One region of the Planomicrobium sp. MB-3u-38 genome, then DNA from elsewhere that is predicted to be linked to it. Evidence: predicted binding sites of a transcription regulator. Region 1 holds the regulator's gene; each other region holds the start of a gene.
What was found. Region 1 encodes LexA, which represses DNA repair genes until DNA is damaged. Its sites were predicted from a motif close to CGAACATATGTTCG; they were not measured.
Positions count from the first base shown of each region.

Region 1 (8,173 bases):
TATCTGGATCTTGTGGGACAATACACTGTTGCCAATAAAGATAAGGTTACACTTGAACAAGTGGCAGTTTGGAACAAAGCGATAGTGGAAACGATAAGCAAAATCATCCAGGAATATACGGTGAAGAGCACGGAAGCGGCCAGCCGCCGCTGGAAGAAGCAAGAAGATCTGATGGATCAGATCAGTGCACCTGTCATCCGTCTTTCCGAAAACACCGCATTACTTCCGTTAGTGGGGGAAATCAATTCTTCCCGGTCGGAAATGATGTTCGAAAACGCTATGACTCAAGCAATGAATTTTTCGATCAGTAAGTTATTCATTGATATTTCAGGAGTGGCTGTAATTGATACCATGGTTGCGAACCAGATCTTCCAGATGATCAGCGGGCTGAAACTGATCGGTGTCGAGACAGCGTTATCCGGTATAAGCCCTGTCATTGCGAAAACTGCTGTAGAATTGGGAATTGATTTTAAGGACATTCAAGTATATAGTACTTTACCGCAAGCATTAAAATAATGAAGACATTAATTGGCATATAAAAGATCTGATTTGCTGACATAGGAGGAATGGACGGTGTTTGGCAGCTGGAAGGAATTTAAATTGTTAAACAATCAGGGAGACAATGCTTCAGATGCATGTATTTCCTGCGGGGAGGAAGATTTTGATTTGCTGTGTAAAGAGAAGGGCGATGACGAAACTTTACTTGCCATTTTTATCTGTAAAAATTGCGGCATGCAAAAAAAGATGGAATACGGAGAACTGGAAGTGAATTAGAAAAAGCACGGCATCTGTGTGCCGTGCTTTTGTATTTAAATTTGAGCTATTGTTTGGCTGGTTTTTTCGTGAATCCATTCAGCGGCTGATTCGGCTGATTCGAAAGTAATGACATTATCGGTTAAGGAAGAACTTATTACGAAATGTACATTTTCCGCCTGGTAATGGACTGTAAAATTTTCTGTTGCTCCATTGCTGAATGTTTCCGAAATGGATGCTATTCCAAAATAACGCATTGTCTCAAGTGTTTTGATGATGTACTCAATTGACAAAATAAAAGCCCCTTTCCTTATATGGAAAGTGACTAAGAAAAGTCTCTAGGAATCCATAAACTCATTTATTGAATATCATCATTGTACCATAAAATGGTTAAAAATACTAACAGTTCATTCTAACAGGGTTGTGTAAAAAGCAGTGCAAAAATAAAAAATTGCAGATTAGGTTAGAAATCAATATTTGTTGGGTATAATGATATATGCCATAAATTTTAATAACTCGTACTGAATCTTCTTTAGAGCTAAGGAGGATTTTGTGGGAGGTGATTAAATGGGCAAAATCCAAGGAATAGAAAATCTGCTCGTTTATTTGGATTCAGTGGGGTACCCGCTGACGGAACAGCAGATCAATGAATTCTTATTGGCAAGAAAGATCCCTCATAGTAAGCCGTACGGCAATAGGATTGTGTTTGACCGGGCCCATATTCAATGGTGGGTGGACATGCAAAGAAAAACCGATTCATTATTCTAAAATGGTTTATGCCTGAAACTCCGAAGCTGCCTGAAAACTAGGGCGGATTCGGGGTTTCTTGTATTGATGACATGTTTTTGGTCCAAATTCGGTTCGACTGTCCACTTATGATAAACTGTATAGTGAGATATTATGAGACGACGGGAGGCAATACTTATGAAAAATTTCCAGATTGATTTTTATTTTGACCAAGGGAACACACTGACACATACTGTTAAAGCTACAAGCAAAGATTCTGCATTGAGCGGTATACCGACAAACGGTACATATGAATTCCGTGATGACAATGATAAGAATGTTTACCGCATCACGATAAATATGGTGAAATATATCATCGTATCTGAATTATGATTCCTTTGAAACGCTGCTTCCCGCAGCGTTTTTTTCTGGGTCGGAACTATACCGGTAAATTTAAAATTGATGACATGTGAAAGAGGGATGCAAAATGGAATATAGAGGATCACTTGCGTATGAGGAACAGGATTTTCTGGAAAGCTATTTAAAAAGGCGTTCACGTCCGGACAGTCCGAACAATGCAATCGAAGGGCCGATCATCAATGGATTCATGAATGACTTAAAAGATGCACATATATTGGACTTAGGCTGCGGGGATGGAAGGTACGGAAAAGAACTTCTGAAAAAAGGAGCAAAAGCTTATACAGGGGTTGAAGGTTCTGCAGCCATGGTAAATTTGGCAAAAACAAATCTTTACGGCACCCGGGCCGAAGTTTTTCACAGATCGATGGAAAAGTTTGAATACCCGGAAATGGCCTACGAGATTGTTATTTCAAGAATGGCTCTTCATTATATAGAAGATCTTGATGAAGTATTCAAATCAATTGCCAAAACGTTGAAAGAAGGGGCCAGATTCATATTCAGTGTACAGCATCCGGTAACGACTGCATCATTCAAAAGCAAGAGCGGTGGAGAAAGAAGGAATGATTGGGTAGTTGACAACTATTTCGAACAAGGCGCCCGAAATGAGCCGTGGATCGGAAAGAATGTGGTGAAATACCACCGGACAATTGAAAATTATTTTTCTTCCCTGATTTCAGCCGGCTTCCATATACATTCCCTGAAAGAAGGACAGCCTGAAAAAGCTAACTTTACGGATCCAGGGGAATTTGAAAGGCGTAAACGAATTCCGGTTATACTGGTCTTTTCCTGCAGCAAAGGAGAAAGCTGAGCTTAAAGAAATTAAAATCATTATGGATAAAGGAAAGAGCCAAAGGCGGCATGCCTTTGGCTCTTTCTGTATATTATTGGATCTGACGGTAAACGCCTACAACTTTGCCCAAAATGGATACACTTTCAACAATGATTGGATCCATTGAAGAATTTTCAGGCTGTAAGCGGAAATAATTGTCTTCCCGGAAGAAACGTTTGACAGTTGCTTCGTCTTCTTCAGTCATCGCTACAACTATGTCGCCGTTATTTGCTGTCTGCTGCTGCTTGACGATGACATAGTCGCCGTTGAGTATGCCAGCTTCGATCATACTTTCACCCATGATTTCAAGCATGAAGATGTGATCATCATCAGTACCATAGGATTGGGGTAGCGGGAAATACTCTTCAACGTTCTCGATAGCTGTGATTGGCTGCCCTGCGGTTACTTTACCGATTAACGGAACATGCAGCACCGGGCTTTTGTCGATAAGCGCTTCATCAGTGGATATAACTTCGATCGCTCTTGGTTTTGTCGGGTCACGTCGGATAAGCCCTTTGCTTTCAAGTCTTGCCAAATGGCCATGGACTGTAGAACTGGATGCCAGACCAACTGCCTCGCCGATTTCACGGACGGAGGGTGGATAACCCTTTTCACGCACTTCATCTTTGATGAAAGTCAAGATATCTTCCTGGCGTTTCGATACTTTCTTCAACAGTTTCACCTCTTTTATTTGAACTTCTTATTTTCTACTTTTATTATATCAACTTGGGCAATGAAATGCAAACATAGGTTCGAATTTCGCCTTGACAAAAACACGTGTTCGCATTATTATAAGAACATACATTCCGAACACATATTCTAGGAGGAGATTTCAATGGCTTACATTCGTAGAAATTCATTTGTTTTCCTATTCTTCACTTTGGTACTTATCCTTTCATTTTATTCAGCACTCTCCCATAATAGTGAAGAGGCCCATATGGTCCAGCTTAAAATCGAACAAGGGGACACCTTATGGACGCTTGCCGATGAATACAGCGGCAATATACCACATCACGAATGGATTGATGGAATTATGAAAGAAAATAAATTGAATGCACCGATCATTACAGCAGGACAGACTCTGAAAATTCCTGATGAGCATCTGGATTATGTGCCGGACGGGACTTATAAATTGGCGAGTGATTCCGAATGAAGAAAAAAGCTTTCATTTATTGCCGTGTGAGCACGGATAAAGAAGCACAGGAAACATCGCTCGACCGCCAGGAAGAGGAACTTTTGAAATTTGCGTTCGAGCAGGGCTATTTAGTGGAGCGAATTTTTCGTGATCAACACAGCGGTTATGAAATGGACAGGGATGGATTGCTGGAGATGCTTAACAGCATCAAGACAGAGAAGTTGGATGCTGTCTTTGTCCAGGATGAAACACGTCTTGGCAGAGGACACGCCAGGATAGCGCTTCTTCATGTCATGAAAAAATATGGGGTTGAAGTATATACCTTGTCGGACAAAGGGCAGATTGCCTTGAATGATATGGATGATATGGTGCTGGAAATATTGGCCATCGTTGAAGAATACCAACGGAAAATACATAATGCCAAGATTAAACGTGGCATGAGGCGGGCGGTCGAAAACGGCTACAAGCCAGAGAAGAATTTGAAAGGAAAAGGCAATCCGCAGGGCAGGGAAAGACTGGAATTGCCTTTGGATCAGATTGTCAGCCTGAAAAACAGCGGGCTGACATTCCATGAGATTGCTGTTACCCTTGAGGGCTTCGGCTATAAGGCCAGTAAAGCTACTGTGCACAGACGGTACAGGGAGTTTCAGAAACTATCGCAAAACTAAATTCTTGCAACTGCCTTTCAATTTTTATACCATATGAAGGGAGAAAGGCGGATGTATATGTTAATACCTGAAAAAATGAATCGAATCAATGAACTTGCCAAAAAGTCAAAAACTGATGGCTTATCAATAGAAGAGGCCAAGGAACAAAGTGCATTAAGACAGGAATATTTGCAGACGTTCCGCAAGACGATGAGAGGCACTATTGAAAACGTTACAGTAATAGATCCGAACGGAAATGATGTGACTCCGGAAAAGGTCAAAAATAACCGAGAGAATAAGTATTTGAATTAATACTTATTCTCTTTTTCGTTGTATTCTTTTCTATTGTTGACTAAACTAGAAAGGGAGTAAATTTTTGTATCAGAGAGGATGTTACGATGTCGAACCATACAGATCAACTAGCAGTAACAACAATTCGCACACTATCCATCGATGCGATTGAAAAAGCGAATTCAGGCCATCCTGGCTTGCCGATGGGCGCAGCTCCAATGGCATATACTTTGTGGACGAAACACATGAACCATAACCCGAAAAATCCTGAGTGGTTCAACCGTGACCGTTTTGTCTTATCAGCAGGACACGGCTCGATGCTTCTATACAGCTTGCTTCATTTAAGTGGCTACGGACTTGAAATGGACGAGATCAAGAATTTCCGTCAATGGGATTCTAAAACTCCAGGACATCCTGAATATCACCACACAGTGGGAGTAGAAGCAACAACAGGTCCTCTTGGGCAAGGAATTGGTATGGCTGTTGGTATGGCTATGGCAGAAAAACATTTAGCCGCCACTTATAATAAAGACGAAATGAATGTAGTGGATCATCATACATTCGCGTTATGCGGAGACGGAGATTTGATGGAAGGCGTTGCTGGCGAAGCGATTTCACTGGCAGGCCACTTGAAGCTCAACAAATTAGTTGTTCTTTATGACAGCAATGATATTTCGCTTGATGGAGATCTCAGCATGAGTTTTTCTGAAGACATCCGTAAGCGTTTCGAATCATATGGTTGGAATTATCTTCGAGTGGAAGACGGCAATGAATTGGATGATTTGTCAGAGAAGATCGCAAAAGCTAAACAATCTTCCGACAAACCGACTTTAATTGAAGTGAAGACTGTCATCGGTTACGGTGCACCTAATAAATCCGGTAAAGCCGATGCGCACGGTGCTCCACTGGGCGAAGACGAGATGAAACTTGTAAAGGAATATTACGAGTGGACTTTCGACCAGGATTTCCATGTACCGGAAGAAGTATACGAAACTTTCGAAAAAGCGACCGATGAGCTTGGCGGCAAAGCGGAAGCTGAATGGAATAAATTATTCGAACAATACGAATCAGAACATCCGGAATTGGCTGCACAGTTAAAAGCTGCCATCCAAGGTGATCTTCCAGAAGACTTTGAAGCGGAATTCCCTGAATATGAAGTCGGCAAGAAACAGGCGACACGTTCATCATCAGGCGACATGGTCAACGCAATCGCTAAAACAGTTCCTTCATTCTTCGGCGGAAGTGCTGATTTGGCCGGTTCTAACAAAACGAATATCAAAGATGGCGGCGATTTTGACGCTGAAAATCCATCAGGTCGCAATATCTGGTTCGGTGTCCGTGAATTTGCAATGGGAACTGCTTTGAATGGTATGGCGCTGCATGGAGGATTACACGTCTTCGGCGGTACTTTCTTCGTATTCAGTGACTACGTCCGTCCGGCAATCCGTTTATCAGCATTGATGGGCTTGCCTGTCACATACGTATTTACACACGACAGTGTTGCTGTTGGAGAAGACGGACCGACGCATGAACCTGTTGAGCATTTGGCATCTCTTCGCGCAATGCCGAATCTGAACGTGATCCGTCCGGCTGATGCCAATGAAACGAAACAGGCATGGAAGTTGGCTCTTACGGCTAAATCACATCCTACGCTGCTGGTCCTTTCCCGTCAGGATCTCCCTGTACTGGAGCAGACTGGTGAACTTTCGGCATCAGGCGTTGAAAAAGGTGCTTATGTGATTTCAGGCGCTGAGAATCCACAGGCTTTATTGCTTGCGACAGGATCAGAAGTGAGCCTTGCTGTTGAAGCGCAAAAACAATTGGCGGAAGAAGGGATTACTGTATCCGTTGTTTCAATGCCATCGTGGGATCGCTTCGAGAAGCAGGATAAGGAATACAAACAATCCGTTATCCCGCCGACTGTCAAGAAACGTCTTGCCATTGAAATGGGCTCATCTTTTGGATGGGATCGTTACACTGGGGATGAAGGCGATGTCCTGGCGATTGACCGTTTCGGAGCAAGTGCTCCAGGTCAGCGCATTATGGAAGAGTTCGGTTTCACTCCGGAAAATGTAGCAGCCAAAGTCAAAATGTTGATCAATGAATAATAAGTTGCGGGAGCGAATAAGCTCCCGCTTTTTCTTTTTTTCTTGTTATGGTCAGTGAGCTTGTTTTATAGTATAATTTTCTGGGTGTACTATTATATTTAAGCAACACGAGGGAGGTAATAATTTTGGATACATGGATCTGGATCGTAATCGTGATTTTCGCTTTGCTCGCAGGTGTTGCTCTTGGATTCTTCATCGCACGTCGTTACATGATGAAATATCTGCAAGACAATCCACCGATTAACGAAGAAATGCTCCGCATCATGATGATGCAAATGGGACAAAAACCATCTCAGAAGAAAATCAATCAAATGATGACTCAAATGAATAAAGCGTCTACTAAGCCTGATAAAAAAGTTAAAACGGCTAAAAAATAAAAAGCACTCAGCTGAGTGCTTTTTTTGTTTGGATTTTATTGTTTTATTTCAACGCTGCCGTAAGGGCGCTGTCCTTATTCTTTCCTGCAGGATTGACTCCATGATTGTTAAGGAATTCAGAGACCGTTTCTTTGTATTCCACCGGATTCTCATTGAAAGACTGGGCATGGGCACCTTTATCAAACAACTTCAAAGATTTCGGCCCTTTTTTAATCCCGTGCATTTCGATGCTCATTTCAGGTAGGACGAAATCATCAGGCAAGCTGTGGATGAAAAGGACGGGCTTTTCGATCAATTTGACCGCTTCACGGGGTGAAACTGTACTGATATGATAGCCATCCCGTAATTTCATGAAAAAGCCGGCAAGTTTCAAAGCAAGCGGCGTCTTGAGCGGTGTGGTTGTTTGCATCACATGAAGGATCTGTTCAGAAATGTCTGAGTAGCCGCAATCGGAAATATAAAAAGCGGCATCATCACGCATCCCTCCATAAAGCAGTGTTGTGGCGGCTCCCATGGATTCGCCATGGATGCCGAAAACCAGCTTTGGACCGACATGCTCTTTAAGCATATCGACCACCGCTTTCAGATCAAACTTCTCATAATGTCCAAAACTGGTCGTTTTGCCGCCTGAACCTCCGTGGCGCCTATGGTCATAGACCACTGAATTGTAACCCAGCTCCTCGAACATGCGAGCATATTTGAATGAGTTCACTTTCGTTTCGGTAACCCCGTGGCAGATGATGACATAATGATCAGTGTCGTGGGGTTCAAGGAAAATAGCATGTACGTTGTAGCCGTTTTCCGACTCGATCCATCGTTCTTCTTTCTTTACATTGGCATACCAAACTTCATCGTAACGCTTGGCTGAGGTTTCACGCTCCAGTATC
Region 1 covers NZ_PJBO01000060.1:193,325-201,497, forward strand. Annotated here, with positions in the region: gene CXF70_RS12050 (STAS domain-containing protein) at 1-516, shown strand, start outside; gene CXF70_RS12055 (hypothetical protein) at 574-774, shown strand; gene CXF70_RS12060 (hypothetical protein) at 810-1,046, opposite strand; gene CXF70_RS12065 (hypothetical protein) at 1,321-1,521, shown strand; gene CXF70_RS12070 (hypothetical protein) at 1,678-1,872, shown strand; gene CXF70_RS12075 (class I SAM-dependent DNA methyltransferase) at 1,967-2,707, shown strand; gene lexA (transcriptional repressor LexA) at 2,781-3,401, opposite strand; gene yneA (cell division suppressor protein YneA) at 3,564-3,881, shown strand; gene CXF70_RS12090 (YneB family resolvase-like protein) at 3,878-4,531, shown strand; gene CXF70_RS12095 (DUF896 domain-containing protein) at 4,589-4,822, shown strand; gene tkt (transketolase) at 4,909-6,909, shown strand; gene CXF70_RS12105 (YneF family protein) at 7,035-7,286, shown strand; gene CXF70_RS12110 (alpha/beta hydrolase) at 7,330-8,173, opposite strand, start outside.

Region 2 (8,173 bases), on a different contig from region 1:
GCCAGTGCTGAACTGAAAAAAGGCCATACCGCAGCCAATGAAATCGAAGACACGTTAACAGATGACAAAAGAAGACAGAACAATCGCGTTGCAGAAAAATCCATTTGAGGAGGAATTCACAATGAGCAAAGATTATATTTTGTCAATCGACCAGGGGACCACGAGTTCACGGGCGGTGCTGTTTAACCATAAAGGGGAAATCGTCGAAACGGCCCAGCAGGAATTTGAACAATTCTTTCCTAAGCCGGGCTGGGTGGAGCATGACGCCAATGAAATCTGGACATCTGTCCTCGCTTGTATGGCGGGCGTCTTGCGCAAATCGGATGTGGAACCAAGCCAGATCGCCGGAATCGGCATCACGAACCAGCGCGAAACGGCGGTCGTCTGGGACCGCAACACCGGCAAGCCGATCTATAAAGCGATTGTCTGGCAGTCGCGCCAAACCAGTGAAATCTGCAAGGATATGAAAGAGCAGGGGCACGAGGAATTGTTCCGCAAGAAAACGGGCTTGTTGATTGATGCTTATTTCTCCGGCACGAAAGTCAAATGGATTCTCGACAACGTGGAAGGCGCTCGCGAAAAAGCGGACAACGGCGATTTGATGTTCGGGACGATCGACTCGTGGCTCGTCTATAAATTGTCAGGCGGCAAAACGCATATCACGGATTACAGCAACGCGTCGCGTACGCTGATGTACAATATTTACGATTTGGAATGGGACGACGAATTGCTGGAGATTCTGACGGTGCCGAAAAGCATGCTGCCGGAAGTGCGCCAGTCGTCTGAAGTCTACGCGGAAACCGTCGACTATCATTTCTTCGGCCACAACGTGCCGATTGCGGGCATCGCGGGTGACCAGCAGGCGGCATTGTTCGGCCAGGCCTGCTTTGATAAAGGCATGGCGAAAAACACTTACGGTACGGGATGCTTCATGCTCATGAATACGGGCGAAGAAGGCGTCGTTTCCGATCACGGCTTGCTGACGACCCTGGCTTGGGGCGTCGACGGCAAAGTCGAATATGCACTCGAAGGCAGCATCTTTGTCGCGGGCTCCGCGATCCAGTGGCTGCGGGACGGTCTGGAAATCTTAAAAACGGCACCGGAAAGCGAAGGGCTCGCCACGTCGGTCGAATCGACGGACGGCGTCTATATGGTGCCGGCATTCGTCGGACTCGGCACGCCGTATTGGGATACCGATGCGCGCGGAGCGGTTTTCGGTTTGACGCGCGGCACGACGAAAGCGCATTTTGTCCGGGCGACGCTTGAATCCCTCGCTTACCAGACAAAAGATGTCGTGGATGTCATGATCAAAGATGCGGGGATCGAGCTCAAAACTTTGCGCGTGGACGGCGGAGCCGTGTCGAATGATTTTCTGATGCAATTCCAGAGCGACATCCTGGATGTGCCGGTGGAACGTCCGGTCATCCAGGAAACGACAGCATTGGGTGCGGCTTATCTCGCTGGACTCGCCGTCGGTTTCTGGCAGGACAAAGAAGAAATCGCCAAGCAATGGCAAGTTGAAAAAACCTATAACCGTGAAATGCCTGCCGAACAGAGCGAAGAGCTCTACGCCGGCTGGCAGCAAGCGGTCGAATCGACCAGAACGTTCAAACAGAAAACAGCACGAAAAGCGCCGATCGCTTAATAAGCGGCGCCTATAGAATTCAACGGACCGAGTCCATCTGCAGATTTTATTCTGCGGATGTGATTCGGTCTTTTTTTTATTCGGAGAAAAGTATCCTGTTATGGCCTGATTCGCTATATAGGGAGTATAGGCCCCTTTGCTGGGAATCCTGCCTAAAAAAGGAGATGAAAAAATGACGAAAACACAGTTTGTAAAACGGATCACGCATCCTGATTACGGCGAGCTTTACCAGTTTTACGAAGTGGATGGAGCGACGCTGGAAGAAACGTCGTTGGATCCGTTCGAGGCGGGGCTTCTGCTGATGGCGGAAGGGGAAGAAGTGGAAGTGCTGCCGGAGATTCTGATGATCTCTTCAAGACGGGGAGCGGATGCCAGCGGCTATTTCGCCGGCGAGCAGTTTGTGGTGCGGAAAGGGTCGAAGTTCGCCGCATCGACTTCGGCGAAATGCCCGAAGAATTACGTGAAGCTGCGTGAAAAGCTGGTTTTGGAAGGCTTGCTGATTCCGCTGCATAACCAGCTGTTTTTACTGGAAGATTACACGTTCGAGAATCCGGTGATTGCTATGGGCACAGTGATTGGCGGCTGGTGCAAAGGGCCGCATGGCTGGAAAGGGAAGAAATAAAACGCGCAGTGCATTACAAGATCAAACTAAAACAGGGGGGTAGTCATGAAAAACTTTTTAGCATTGCCGAATGTTGTAGATATGCGCAGCCGTTTGCCGAAGAAACAGCATTACGGCGCGCGGAGCAAGAAGATCACCACCCGCGTCTGGCATCATTCGCTGACGCTGTCGCATTTGCCAGGGTCCGACGCCGAAAGTTTTGCAAGTTATCATGTAGAAGCGAACGGCTGGCCAGGAGTTGCGTATGCGATCATCATCGAGCCGAAAAACGTGCTGAAGACGCCGCGCGGCAAACGGGCGCGCATTGTCTGGGCGCATGATTTTGACCGGCGCACGTACCACGCCGGCAACGCCAACGATTATTCGCTCGGCATTTGTGTGGCAGGCGATTACCGCAATGAACGGATGCGCGATTTCGTCAAAGAGACGATCGATGAATTGCAGGCGGCGCTGGTAGCGGACGGCGTCGGCCGCGAAGATAAATCGCATCACGAAATGCCGGGCTACAGCTGGAAAGCGTGCTGCGTGTTCGACTATAAAGGGGCTTTCACATTCCTGAACCAGCAGGCGCTGGTCAAGCCGGTGCCGGCGACGTATACCATCCAGGAAGGCGATACGTTCTGGAACATCGCGAATAATATGGATGGCATCCGGGTGGCGGATCTGGAGGCGGCGAATCCGGGTGTCGACAGCAGGACCCTGCAGATTGGCCAGGTCATTAAACTGGGTGAAGCGAAAGGAGCCGCTTTAAAAGAGAAACCGGTGCCGGAGCGGCAACTCGCCATGAAGGAATTTGTTTACTTGCCGAAAACAGCAAAGACGTGGAAGACCTACCAGCTGGACGTGGCGCCAGTTGCGAAGAACAGCGACTGGAGTTTGACGCCGGCGAAGTTTGGAGGACTGGAATATGAGATACTGGGCTATCCGCAAGCGCATATTGCGACGATTGAAACGGGCAGAGGCCATCGGAATATTTATGTCGCGCCGTCGACTGGTGCCAAGATTTTTATGAGATAAGGATGGAAAGCCGCTCATTTTCAGCTGAGGGGCTTTTTTATTTGGCGGAAAGGATTGCCATTTGTATATATATAGTATAATATGAGAACAAACGTTCTTATGTTAGGAGGGTTTACATGACTCCTTTAATGTCGAAGGACCTTATCGTTCATTTCGAGAATATGATTTACCTGCCTTTTGTTCTCACCATTTTGCATAAAGACAGGGAGATGATTGACACGATGCCCTTTAAATTAAAACGTCCTTACCTGCAGATGGTTGACCAAGCGATAAAATGCGCTGAAAACGATTTGAGAACCACCAGAATTTATATGAAAAGACAGCAGTATCGAATACTTAAGGGCAAGAAAGACGATCTGTTTACAGAGTATGTGTTTTACTACAATGGCTACGAAGACCACCGCAAGTATATGCATTTTCAATTACGCAATCGAACCGAAGAATTAATCGGTATGTACTTGTCGTTGACTGGGCCAGTGGAAAACCCTCTTCCGTAATCAGGAAAAGGGTTTTTGTCTTGTTAAAATATATTGCTCAACGCTCGAATAAGGACTCTGGGAATGAATAAGATGATATTCCATACGATGCTTATCAACAGTTCGAATACCAGCGTAAAGCTGAATTCAGCAAAGCAATCAAGAAACACATTGTCTTTGCTGCTTTTGTTTTTATCTTTTGTCTTACGCTTAAAATGGTTCATAGTGTCTCCGTTCAATAAGGTATTTTGAATAGTATAGCCAAAGAGGAAGAACTTGCCAATCCTTTCTTTGCATATTGATTGACCAATTGTTGTGAGTAACGGCTGAGGCAGTTGTTTCCGGTTTTTATTTGCCATAAAGGATTGCCGCCCTCTTTTACGTGGTATAGAATAAGAACAAATGTTCTTATTTTTAGAAAGGGGTGGTTCTGATGAAGAAGATGAACAATCAATTCAAGATGCAAGGCGATATCAAGGACCGGGGGAATATCAAATGGCAGGGGCTGATGCTGCCGGAGCATATCCAGATGCTGCGCGAATGGTATAAGGAAGATGAGGAAGTGAAGCGGCCGGAGCTCGATGAATTCGATCTGCAGCTGATTCAGGAAGAGCTGGACATCGCGTTAAAGCGGAAATGCGAAGTGCTGATTGAAACCTGGCGGGAAAAGCAGCTGTTCAAGCATCGCGGCGTCATCGAGCGCATCGATGTGGCGCACCGGGAACTGGTTTATGAGAGTCCGTTCGGGATGGAGCGGCTGAGTCTGGAAGAGATTGTGGGGGTTACGCTGATCGATTGAGCGGGAAGGCAAATTGGATAGCTGTGTAATTTGGAGGCTGCCTGCCAGGCAGTTCTTTTTTGATTGAGCGCCGGACTGGGTGCTCAATTGACTGGCCCAAACGCTTCCTGTATATTGAAAAAGTAATTAATTGTCAGAAAAATTAAACAGATAATGAATGCTTTTATTTACACAGAGAGGGGAATGGGCATGACGAAGAATTTTGAAGGGCGCACAGCATTGGTGACAGGAGGGAGCAGAGGGATCGGCAGGCAGATCGCCGAACGCTTTGCGGAAGAAGGGGCGAATGTCGCGATCATTGATATCAACGAAGAAGCGCTGGCCGCGGCGAAAGAGGAGCTGGAGGCAAAAGGCTATTCCGTTTATGCGAAAGTGGCGAGTGTCACGGAGAAAGAGCAGGTGGAAGGTGCGGTGGCGGAAGTGAATGAGCATTTCGGCTCCATCGACATCCTTGTGAATAATGCAGGCGTCATCCGGGATAATATGCTGTTTAAGATGACGGATGAAGACTGGCTGACGGTCATGGACGTGCATTTGAAAGGCGCGTTTTATGCGACACGTGCAGCGCAGAAATACATGATCGATCAGAAATACGGCAGAATCATCAATATTTCGTCCACTTCGGCACTTGGCAACCGCGGGCAGGCGAATTACGCGACAGCCAAAGCGGGGCTGCAGGGCTTCACGAAGACGCTGGCGATTGAACTCGGCAAGTTCGGGGTAACGGCCAATGCGGTGGCGCCGGGCTTCATTGAAACGGATATGACAAAAGCGACGGCGGAGCGTATGGGTGTGCCGTTTGACGGCTTTGTCGAAGCGAACGTGGCGATGATTCCTGTCGGCAGAAGTGGCAAGCCGGAAGACATCGCGAACGCCGTAGCATTTTTCGCGGATGAACGTTCTTCATTTGTATCCGGACAAGTGTTGTATGTCGCGGGCGGACCGAAGGACTGAGAAAGGGGATGCGCGGATGCTGAAAGAGATGATTGGCAGACGGTCAGAGAAAACGAAAAATGTGATTGAACGCGGTGCGGTCAAAAAGTTTGCGGAAGCGATAGGGGACACTTCGCCGCTGTTCACAGATGAAGAAGCGGGAAAGCAGTCTGTCTATGGCAGGAACATTGCGCCGACGACGTTCCCGGTGACTTTCGACAGCGGGTCGATTCCGGGACTCGACTTGCCTTCGAAAGGGCTGATCCACGGCGAGCAGAAGTATGCCTATACGCGTCCGCTGTTTATAGGGGAAGAAGTCTATTGCTGGATCGAAGTGAAGGATTATTACGAGCGGACCGGCAGTTTCGGGAAGATGGGTTTTCTTATTGTCGTTCTTTACGGGGAAGACAAAGAGGGGGAGCTGCTCTTTTCGGAAGAACGTGTGATCATCATCAATGAAGCTGCGCGGAAGGAGATGCGGAAATGAGCCGGATCGGTCAGATAGAAGTAGGGGAAACGCTGCCTGTAATTGGGCTGGAGCCCGTCTCGCGGCTGGATCTTATTAAGTATGCCGGAGCTTCCGGCGATTTCAATCCCATACATACGATTGACGAGGAAGCGGAGCGCGCCGGACTTCCGGGCATCATCGCGCACGGCATGTGGACGATGGGGAATCTGGCGAAACTGTTCACCCCTTATTTGGATGAAGGTTTTATTGAGACTTATTCGATCCGCTTTAAAGGCATGGTGTTTCTGAGTGATGTCATTTCGCTGCAGGCGGAGCTGAAAGAGAAGGAAAGCGGCAGGCTGATTTTTGAAGTTGCGGCTGCCAATCAGGACGGGAAACGGGTGCTGAGTGGCCAAGTGGCTTTTTCGCTGGCGATTCAAAGTTTTACGGATAAATGAAGAAACGATAAAAGGGGACTCGCACGAAAAGGAGCGCACAGAAATTGTGTGCTCTTTTAGTTTTGGAGAAAATGGGTGAGGGCCCTGATTAAGGTGAACGTTGATATATTTTTCTGAGCGTTGATATAATTTCCTGAGCGTCGATATAATTTTTTGAACGTTGATATAATCTCCTGAACGTTGATATATTTCGCTGAACGTTGATATACGCCGGCATCCCGAATTCGAGAACGGAAAAACAGCACAAGACACCGGTGAAAGGAAGAATTTCACTCCATATCATTCTAAAATCAAAGGTCAAAAGCCAAAATGCATGCTTTTCGCGGGCGAAAAGCGAAAAAGAGCGCACAGAAATCCTGTGCGCTCTTTTTGTATAGAAAAAACCATTTCAAAACGCTAGTTTTTATTGCCAGTCAGATTTCTGTTCATCAATAGCACCAGCACCGGCCCGATGATCGGCACCCAGGCCAATCCTTTGAAGCGGGCGTCCGGATAAAAGCGGTGGACGGTGTAGATGGACAGGCCGTACAGCACGAACCAGTCGACGGTCATGACCGACACGAGACTCGAGGCGAAGAAATAATCGACATAAGCGGCGAATGAGAATCCCTGCAGGAGCGTCAGCCAATTGCCAACCCACATGATGATGAGGGCGATGAGCCAGAAGCGGGAGCGGAGGAAGCGGACGAGCCAGCGCGGCGTGTGCAGTTTCTTGTCGGACGGGCGGATGCCGAATGCATAATACGGGAGCAGCGCAAAGGCGCCGATGCCGAATGACAGCAGGGCGAACGGCCATGCAGGCCAGCGCTGTTTGTCGTTGAGCAAAAGAATCGTCAGAAAGACCATGGGGAAAATGCCGAGCGAATTGAATACGGCAAAGACGAGCGGGTCGATGTCACCGATATTGCCGTTGAACAGTTCAGGGAAAATCGGGTTATTGGCGCCTGTGCCGGGAGCTATGTAGACAGCGTAACCGATCAGCAGCAGCCAGATGAGTAAGAAAATCATTTCTTCACCTCGTTTTTTGCGCTAAAAGCTTATATTGACCGTAGCAATGTCGAAAAAAGAAGTCAATTTTTACGGAGATTTGCCGATAAAGGAGGATAAGGACGTAATGTTACGGGCGTAGCGAAGGGTATTCCGATTCTTCGTTTCTCGAAATGAGTAGGTCCTTAGACTTTAATTCCTTATATTGTAAATGTGATAAAAGTTCTATGTTTTTGTCATAATAACGGTTATACTGTTTTTACTAAGTTATTGCTGTAATTTCACTTCCGCAGGTGAAATCATATTTGGCTAAGCGGAGTCTGCAGTCCATTCAATTTCTGACACCTAGGGGGAACAACCTTGTTAAAGCAGATGCTTTTTCCCATTACAATACTTTCATTGGCAATCGCCTTATTCTATAGCTGGACACTGACATTCCAGGGAGACCCGTGGCTGGTGACGACGGGGACCAATGTGCTGCAAATTCTCGCCGGGACACTCAGTTCCATCTGGCTGTACCAGGCTTACCGCAGTGCCGATACAAAACATAAATCTTTTTGGCTGCTGTTGCAGCTGGCACTGATTCTGTACACAGCCGGCAACTGGATCTGGCTGATCGTCCAGTTTAGCCAAGGGACGGAGAATTCCACGATTCTTTCTTCTGTCGTGTGGCTCAGTTCCTATCTGATTTTCCTCGTGGCACTGATTTTCAAAACCCGCGAATTGAGCAATGAGTTCAGCGAAAACTCCTATCTGTTTAATATCGCGGTTTTCATCATCACCGTCGC
Region 2 covers NZ_PJBO01000037.1:25,730-33,902, forward strand. Annotated here, with positions in the region: gene CXF70_RS08160 (MIP/aquaporin family protein) at 1-108, shown strand, start outside; gene glpK (glycerol kinase GlpK) at 122-1,645, shown strand; gene CXF70_RS08170 (DUF4357 domain-containing protein) at 1,818-2,267, shown strand; gene CXF70_RS08175 (LysM peptidoglycan-binding domain-containing protein) at 2,313-3,284, shown strand; gene CXF70_RS08180 (YhjD family protein) at 3,401-3,781, shown strand; gene CXF70_RS08185 (hypothetical protein) at 3,805-4,119, opposite strand; gene CXF70_RS08190 (YolD-like family protein) at 4,194-4,559, shown strand; gene fabG (3-oxoacyl-ACP reductase FabG) at 4,749-5,513, shown strand; gene CXF70_RS08200 (MaoC family dehydratase N-terminal domain-containing protein) at 5,530-5,979, shown strand; gene CXF70_RS08205 (MaoC/PaaZ C-terminal domain-containing protein) at 5,976-6,398, shown strand; gene CXF70_RS08210 (hypothetical protein) at 6,795-7,406, opposite strand; gene CXF70_RS08215 (putative bifunctional diguanylate cyclase/phosphodiesterase) at 7,746-8,173, shown strand, end outside.
Region 2: the regulator LexA is predicted to act here: its motif matches at 3,369-3,382, upstream of CXF70_RS08180 (YhjD family protein).

Region 3 (8,173 bases), on a different contig from region 1:
CGATTGTATGAAAAAGTGGAAAATGGCACTTTTGAAATTTTTGACTTTGAGCATACCTTCGGAAAAATTCAGCATATGTATATAAAACGTAAAATCCCAGAGCAGATCGATGCCGGGGATTATTATGACATTGTTACACCATATGGTTATGGTGGACCGGTTATCCTGGAGAGCCATGGGGAATACCGTGAGGAATTGGTGCGCGAGTTCCATAAAGCTTTTGCCCGTCATTGTGCACATCAGCGAATTGTCAGTGAATTTATCCGCTTTCACCCTTTATTGGATAATGCAAAAGACTTCCAGGAAGTCTATGATGTCCATTTCATGCGGCCGACAGTCGGAACAAATCTTCTGGCACACAATAATCCGGTGAATGTTGAACTTTCAAAGTCAGCCAGGAAAAATATCCGGCGAGCGTTGAGGGAAGGCGTAAAATACAGAGTTAATGAAAATCCGGATAATCTCGAGGCTTTTAAACAGGTCTATTACACAACGATGAATCGAAAAAATGCAGATGCTTACTATTATTTCAACGATGAGTATTTTGATGCTCTGATAAATACACTTGGGAATTATCTTATCGTCACTGAGGCTTTGTATAAAGGAAAGATCATCGGTATGATGCTGACTTTCAAATACAATAAAATCCTTCACACCCATCTCTCCGGAACATATGAAGAATACCATCATCTTTATCCTGTTTATGTTATGCAATATGCCATTACCCGCTGGGGAAAAGAAAAGGGGTACCATCTGCTTCATGGAGGCGGCGGACTCACCAATAGTCTGGATGACAGTTTGTATCTCTTTAAAAAGCAATTTGGCAAACATGAATCTTCCGGTTTTCAAGTAGGTAAAAAAGTTTGGAACTCTGAAATTTACTCTGCATTATGCAAATTTACCGATGCTAATTCGGATGACGGCTTTTTTCCTGCTTATCGTGCAAAAGCCAGTTGCAAAGTTTAGCGGAGCAGAAATGCAAAATCCCGTACAGACCACATTATCTGTACGGGATTTTGCATATTGAAGTTTTGCTTACCTGACGTAAGTCGTGACATAGGATGGGCGCGGGAAAATATTGGGAACCTTATCGATGCCCTCTGCTGTGCCCCGTTTGGCGTGAGCGCTGCCATAAGCATTCGACTGCTGCCAGTCCTTAAAGGATTTTTCATCTTCCCAAAGCGTGAGGATCACATAAGTATCCGAATTCAATGGACGCAGTACGCGAATCGCCTTGAATCCCGGCTCGTCTTCAATTTTACGGGCGCGGTTGCGGAATCTTTCTTCAAATCGTCCCTTGCCTTCTTCAGTTACCGGAATATTATTGAAAACCGCATAGAATCCGGCATTGATGTCGCCGCTTGCATCGAGGATCTCATAAGTATCGACGTCGCGTAACAACGCTGCACCTTCCGTTTCATACAACAGGACTGCATCCTCACCATTCATGAGGTAAATCAGCCGCGCGTTCGGCATGCTGGCGATATAGCCCATCGCCTGGTCGATATGGCCGCTCCATTTATGTAATTCCATCTCCAAGACCTCCCGATTTCATTTCTTATCATCAATCTTATCTTTTTTATTTCCTTTAGCCAATTTTTTTACCTTAGTTTAACCATTGACGTCTAAAATCAGAAACTAAGCATAATTTCTGATTTTTGACGTCAATTCAAACAGGTGAGGTGAATATAGTGAAGGATATTTATTTCAATCAAGATTATGGGCTGCTTTACGAAAAAATCGAGAACGGAAAATGTGAAATTTATGAATTTCAAAACACGCTGGGGTCAGTCCGCCATTTATTCATAAAACGGGAAATCCCGATCCGGCTGCCGGACGGAGAAAAGTATTATGATCTGACGACGCCATATGGCTACGGGGGGCCGGTCATGGAAACCGCGGACGGAACGGATAAGAGGAAACTGGCACAGGCTTTTGTGCTGGATTTCGGACAGTACTGCAAAAGGGAGAATATCGTCAGTGAATTTGTCAGATTCCATCCGGTGCTGGAGAATGCTGTGGATTTCGGTGAGTTCTATGATACGGCCTTTATGCGGAATACGATCCAGACCCGCCTTGCAGCTACAGAAGATCCGCTTTTGAGCGAATATTCCCCTTCAGTCAGGAGGTATATACGGAAAGCCTTGAAGCAGGGAGTCGAATACCAGGTTTATGTAAATCCGGAAAGTCTGGATAAGTTTCGGGAATTATATCTGCAGACTATGGAACGCAATAAGGCGGATGACTATTATTATTTTGATGAAGATTATTTTAACCAGTGTCTTAACCTGTTGGGGCCTCAATTGGTCATTGTCGAAGTGAGCTGGAAAGGGACGGTCATCGCCATGAGCCTGAATTTTGTCAGCGACGGTGTGCTGCATGTCCACCTGACGGGCAGCCTTGAGGAATACCATGGCCTATATGCGCCGAATATCCTGCAGTATGCCCTGCTCAGATGGGGGTTGGAAAACAATATCAGGCTGATTCATCACGGCGGCGGCCGGACGAATGACCCCGATGATAAATTGTATCTCTATAAGAAGAAGTATGGCCGCGCTCAGGAACTCGAGTTCCATGTCGGCAGGAAAATCTGGAACAGCGAAATCTATGAGCAGCTTTGCAGGGAAGCGGCAGTGGAAGTGGGAAGTTGTTTTTTCCCTGCATACCGGCAGAATCTTCGGGTCAAGGAAGAAGTTAAGTGAAGGTGAAAAGGACAAATTGAAAAACAGCAACCGGGTCTGTCTGCTATAGACCCGGTTGCTGTTTTCATTTGTGTAAAGCGGTCATCCCCGGTAAATCGGAAAATGGCCGGTGTTTGTGTCGGGATCCGCCGCTGTTTTGGCGCGCGAAATCTTTTCGTAGACAGCGGGATTCCGGATTTTCTTGCCGGTCAGGATATCGAGCGGCTCCGTTTTGGTGAAGCCGCTTTTGAAACGGTACAGCGCTTCGGTGCTGGCTCCTCCAAGATGCAATTGCTTCTTGCCGTTGTCGACGCCCCAACGGCAGGCCTCTGAAATCACCAGGCTGTTGGCGGCGAATTTGAAATAGGCCGGGTCATTGGCCGCAAGATGGTAATGGACGTAATCACCGTGATGGACCATCAAAGCCGTTGAAATCCGCGTGCCTTCATGGATTGCGTTGATGATGAATTGATTGCCCGCAAGCGAGCGGAAACTGTCTTCAAGAAATTCTTTGCTGAACAGGTAATATTCCGGAATGCTGTTCCTTTGGGCCATCAATTCATAGATGCGGCAGAAATCATCCAGCGTTTCACCGGTAAAATCATATTCGATGGTTACACCGTTCTTTAAGGCGCGGCGCACTTGCTGACGCGTGCCGGATTTGAACTCATCCATGAAATAATCATCGGTCGATAAATCGACATACATGGCAATGCCGCGTTTATCGATTCCGTAAAATTCACCGAAATGCTGGATATTGCCGATCCACGGATTGAAACGGATATATTCAGCGATAATCCGGTGATCCCGGCAATATTGCCCGAAAGCTTCATCAAATGCCGCTGCCAGTTCCTTCTCGCGCCCAGCCTCGCATTCCACAATAAGCGGGCCATTCAGCCCGAACGGCGTGATCGTATCGAAATATCCGGTTGTGCCCGGCACTATGCGTTTGATGAAAGTGTACTGGATGCGGCCCAGGCTGTGCTCGAACTCAAACACCTGCGCCACTCCGCCGTCCTGGCTTTCGTATGCGCCCGCCCATTCCGGCAAAAAGAAGATATCAGGTATTCCTGTTTTTGTGGTCACACTCAAAATTCCCTCTCCCTTCACCTTGGTTAATGATCAATTTCCATGCTAATGAAAGCGGGTTAAATCTGGGTTAAACGGCTCTGAGCGAATAAAATAAATTCCTTTTTCCCTATTTAACTCAGTTTTAACCTGCTTATCGGATGATGTTCACATATAGTCGGAAAATCCATTGCGAAAAGAGGTCTTGATTATGTCGGAACTATTCTTTACCCAGGATTACGGCAAGCTCTATGAGAAGATGGAAAAAGGGGTTTGCGAAGTATTCAAATTCAGCCATCCTCTTGGCATTGTGCATCATTTGTTCATTAAACGGGAAATTCCGTTCACTTTGGCAGGGCAGAAATATTATGACGTGATCACGCCATATGGCTACGGGGGGCCAGTCATCAAAAATTGCAAAAAGGGAGGGAAAAGCGAACTGGTCCACCAATTCCAGCAGGCGTTTGAAAATTATTGCAGTAAGCAGAACATCGTCTCTGAATTCATCCGTTTTCATCCTATCCTGAAAAACGTGGAAGACTTCCGTGAATTCTACGAAACTGCGTATATGCGTGAAACGACAGGTACCACTTTAAAGGATTACGAAGACCCGGTCGCATCTGAATTTTCAAAGTCCGCCAGAAAAGCAATCCGCAAAGCGCTGAAGGCGGGCGTCGAATACCGCGTAACGGTTAATCCCGCATCGCTGGACAGTTTCAAGGAAATCTATTACGCGACGATGAAACGCCTCAATGCGGAATCCTATTATTATTTTGATGATAGATATTTCGACAATTGCCTGAAATATTTCGGCGACAGGATCGTTTTGGTTGAAGCGCTTTTCGAAGGGGAAGTCATTGGAGCTGAACTGCATTTTCTGTGCGGAAGCTTCATGCATACCCATCTGTCGGGGACGGTTGAGAATTGCAGCCATCTTTCCCCAGTCTATGTGATGACTTATGCAGCTGCCATTTGGGGTAAAGAGAACGGCGTCGACCTGATCCATGCAGGCGGGGGTGTCACCAATAATCCCGATGACACTTTATACCTGTTCAAGAAGAAATTCGGCCAAAACACTAATTTTCAATTTCATATCGGCAAGAAAGTCTGGAATCCTGAAATTTACCAGCTGCTGTGTGAAGAAGGGGGGATCAGAGGAGATGAAGACTTTTTCCCGGCATACCGTGCGAAAACATCGAAACTCTTCCCACAGGAAGATGGCATATTGATCGAGCAATAGGAATTCATGCTTGATAAGAGCTGGGCAGCCATATGCCTGGCTCTTTTTGCGTTTGCCATGAAATAAAACATCGATAATGGATATCCGTGATTCAGGTTATTTTTTGATGGTAAATATTTTTTTGCCGAAAAGAGGATTGTCCGGGGAGTTTTCGAGGTATAGAATAAGAACAAATGTTCTTATTCGAAGGAGGTTGCGGTATGAAGATGGAGGAATTGCCTGAACGGACTATTGCCTGCCTCGATATGCGCAGCTTTTACGCCAGTTGTGCCGCTATCCAGGAAGGGCTGGATCCGCTTGCAGCCCACATCGCTGTCGTCGGCAATCAGGAACGCAAAGGAAGTGTGGTGCTGGCGGCATCGCCGCGGATGAAAAAAGACTTCGGCGTCAAAACCGGCACCCGGCTGTTCGAGATTCCGGACGATCCCCGGATCCGGCTGATTGCGCCCAAAATGGAATTCTTCTTGCGTGTCTCCATGGCGATCACCGAACTCATTACAGAATTCGTTCCGAGAAAGGCCATCCATGTTTACAGTGTCGATGAAAGTTTTATTGACTTTACTGATGTCGGGACGCTGTGGGGAGATGCCGAAATGCTCATCGCCCATATTCAGGACGCTTTGCTGCGCCAGTTCGGTTTGCCTTCTGCAGTCGGTGTGGGACCGAATATGCTGCTCGCTAAATTGGCGCTGGATCAGGAAGGCAAAAAAACGGGCTTCGCCAGATGGACTTATGACGATGTGCCGGAAAAATTATGGCCGCTCGCGCCGCTCAGCGAAATGTGGGGAATCGGTTCACGGACTGAACGCACCCTCAACAGCATGGGCATTTTTTCGGTGGGGGATCTCGCCTGCACCGATATCAAAACATTGGAAGAACGTTTTGGCATTCTGGGGCATCAGCTTTATCAGCATGCAAACGGCATTGATCTGTCTGATCTCGGTTCGCCGATTGTGAGCGGACAGGTCAGTTACGGCAAAGGCCAGATTCTTTACCGCGATTACATAGAAGTGGAAGACATCATGACCATCATCCTCGAAATGTGCGAAGACATCGCCATGCGGACCCGCCAGGCCAGAAGGGCGGGACGCACCATCCACCTCAGTGTCGGCTACAGCAAATCCGCATTCGGCGGAGGTTTTTCCCGTTCCCGTTCCTTGGAGGAAGCCACCAACGAAACCCTTCAGATCTACAAAGTCTGCCAAGTGATTTTCAATGAGCATTTCCAAAATAAACCCGTACGCCAAATTTCGATTTCCATCGGCAATCTGGAAGAGGAATCTTCGATGCAATTAAGTCTTTTTGAAGCGCACAAGTGGGAAAAGCGCCGTCTCGGAGCAGCCATGGACCAGATCCGCAATAAATACGGCTACTCCGCCATCTACCGCGCAGTCTCCGGCACCGAAGCCGGCACCGCCATCGCCAGGACCCGTCTCATCGGAGGACATCAGAAGTAGAGACGTTGTGATAAAAAAATATGTGGACAGAAGAAGCCGGTACAGGAATTAAATTTCCTGTGCCGGCTTTTTAAATGGATAATTTTTGTTAAATTCAAATAATTCTTCATTCCTTAACCTCTTTTTAACCTGCTTTCCTTAACATGAGCCTTAATTATAAAACTATGGTTCTCAAAGGAGCGGTAATATGGAAGTTATTTTCGTCACATTGGGGTATCCCGACAATGGCCGGCATGGCAATCTCTATTACGACCTCATGCAGGAATTCAAACGCAACGGCCACGGGGTCACCGTCGTTTGCCAAACTGAAAAGCGGCATAACCAGCAGACAGAACTGAAGGAAGTGCACGGTGTTCCGGTCCTGAAAGTGCGCACCGGCAACGTCACAAAGACCAACCTGATGGAAAAAGGGGTCAGCACGCTGCTGCTTGAAGACCAGTTCATCAATGCGATCCGCACCTATCTCGTCGGCAAGAAATTCGACCTTATTCTTTATACGACGCCGCCGATCACATTTGAACGCGTTATCAAATACCTGAAAAATATGCACGGCGACGGGATGACCTATTTATTGCTGAAAGACATTTTTCCGCAGAACGCGGTGGATATCGGCATGTTAAAGGAAAACAGCCTGCTTCACAGCTATTTCCGCCGAAAAGAAAAACGGCTTTACGAAATCAGCGATATGATCGGCTGCATGTCGGATGGCAACAGGCGCTTTGTGCTCCAGCAAAATCCGGATATCCCGACAGATAAAGTTGAAATCAATCCGAATTCGATCCATCCGGCAGACAGGCCGCAAAAAGTCGGCCGCACCCATATAAGAAGAAAGCTCGGAATTCCGGAGCATGCGCTCCTGTTCCTTTACGGAGGCAATCTGGGAAAACCGCAAGGCATCGACTACCTGATCCGTTCAATCGACCTTTACCGCGACCAGGATGATGTATTCTTTCTCATAGTCGGTTCCGGAACGGACTATCCAAAAATCGAAAATTATGTCCAGCAGCGAAGACCTTCAAATGTCCGGCTGGAGAAATTGATGGAGAAAGAGGATTACGACAAGGTGGTGGATTCGGCAGACATCGGCATGATTTACCTGGATCGGCGTTTCACGATCCCGAACATCCCTTCCCGGCTGATGGCTTACATGGACCGGGCTAAACCGGTGCTGGCAGTGACCGATCCGTATACCGACCTGAAGGACATCATCCACGACGCGAGATGCGGTTATTATGCGGAAGCCGGCGAGTTGGCGGAATTCAGGGATGCTATCGAACAGGTCAAAAGGGACCGCGGAAAATTGCAGAAGCTCGGCGAGAACGGCCGCCGCTACCTGGAAAAAGAGTTCAATGTAACTGAGTCATACGACATCATCATGCAGCACTTTATCAAAGATGGGAGTGGGGAATATTGTTCAAAGACAAAATATTACTCATCACAGGCGGCACAGGGTCTTTTGGAAACGCCGTAATGGAGCGGTTCCTGTTCACGGATATCAAGGAAATACGGATCTTCTCACGGGACGAGAAAAAACAGGACGATATGAGAAAACGCTACAACAATGACAAATTGAAATTCTATATCGGCGATGTGCGGGATCTGGCCAGCGTGAAATATGCCATGAACGATGTGGATTATGTATTCCACGCAGCGGCGCTCAAACAAGTGCCATCCTGTGAATTCTTTCCGATGGAAGCGGTCAAGACGAATATCATCGGCACCGAAAA
Region 3 covers NZ_PJBO01000059.1:79,145-87,317, forward strand. Annotated here, with positions in the region: gene CXF70_RS10700 (GNAT family N-acetyltransferase) at 1-966, shown strand, start outside; gene CXF70_RS10705 (antibiotic biosynthesis monooxygenase family protein) at 1,036-1,533, opposite strand; gene CXF70_RS10710 (GNAT family N-acetyltransferase) at 1,692-2,702, shown strand; gene CXF70_RS10715 (GNAT family N-acetyltransferase) at 2,784-3,767, opposite strand; gene CXF70_RS10720 (GNAT family N-acetyltransferase) at 3,961-4,989, shown strand; gene CXF70_RS10725 (Y-family DNA polymerase) at 5,190-6,446, shown strand; gene CXF70_RS10730 (glycosyltransferase family 4 protein) at 6,634-7,917, shown strand; gene CXF70_RS10735 (polysaccharide biosynthesis protein) at 7,857-8,173, shown strand, end outside.
Region 3: the regulator LexA is predicted to act here: its motif matches at 5,156-5,169, upstream of CXF70_RS10725 (Y-family DNA polymerase).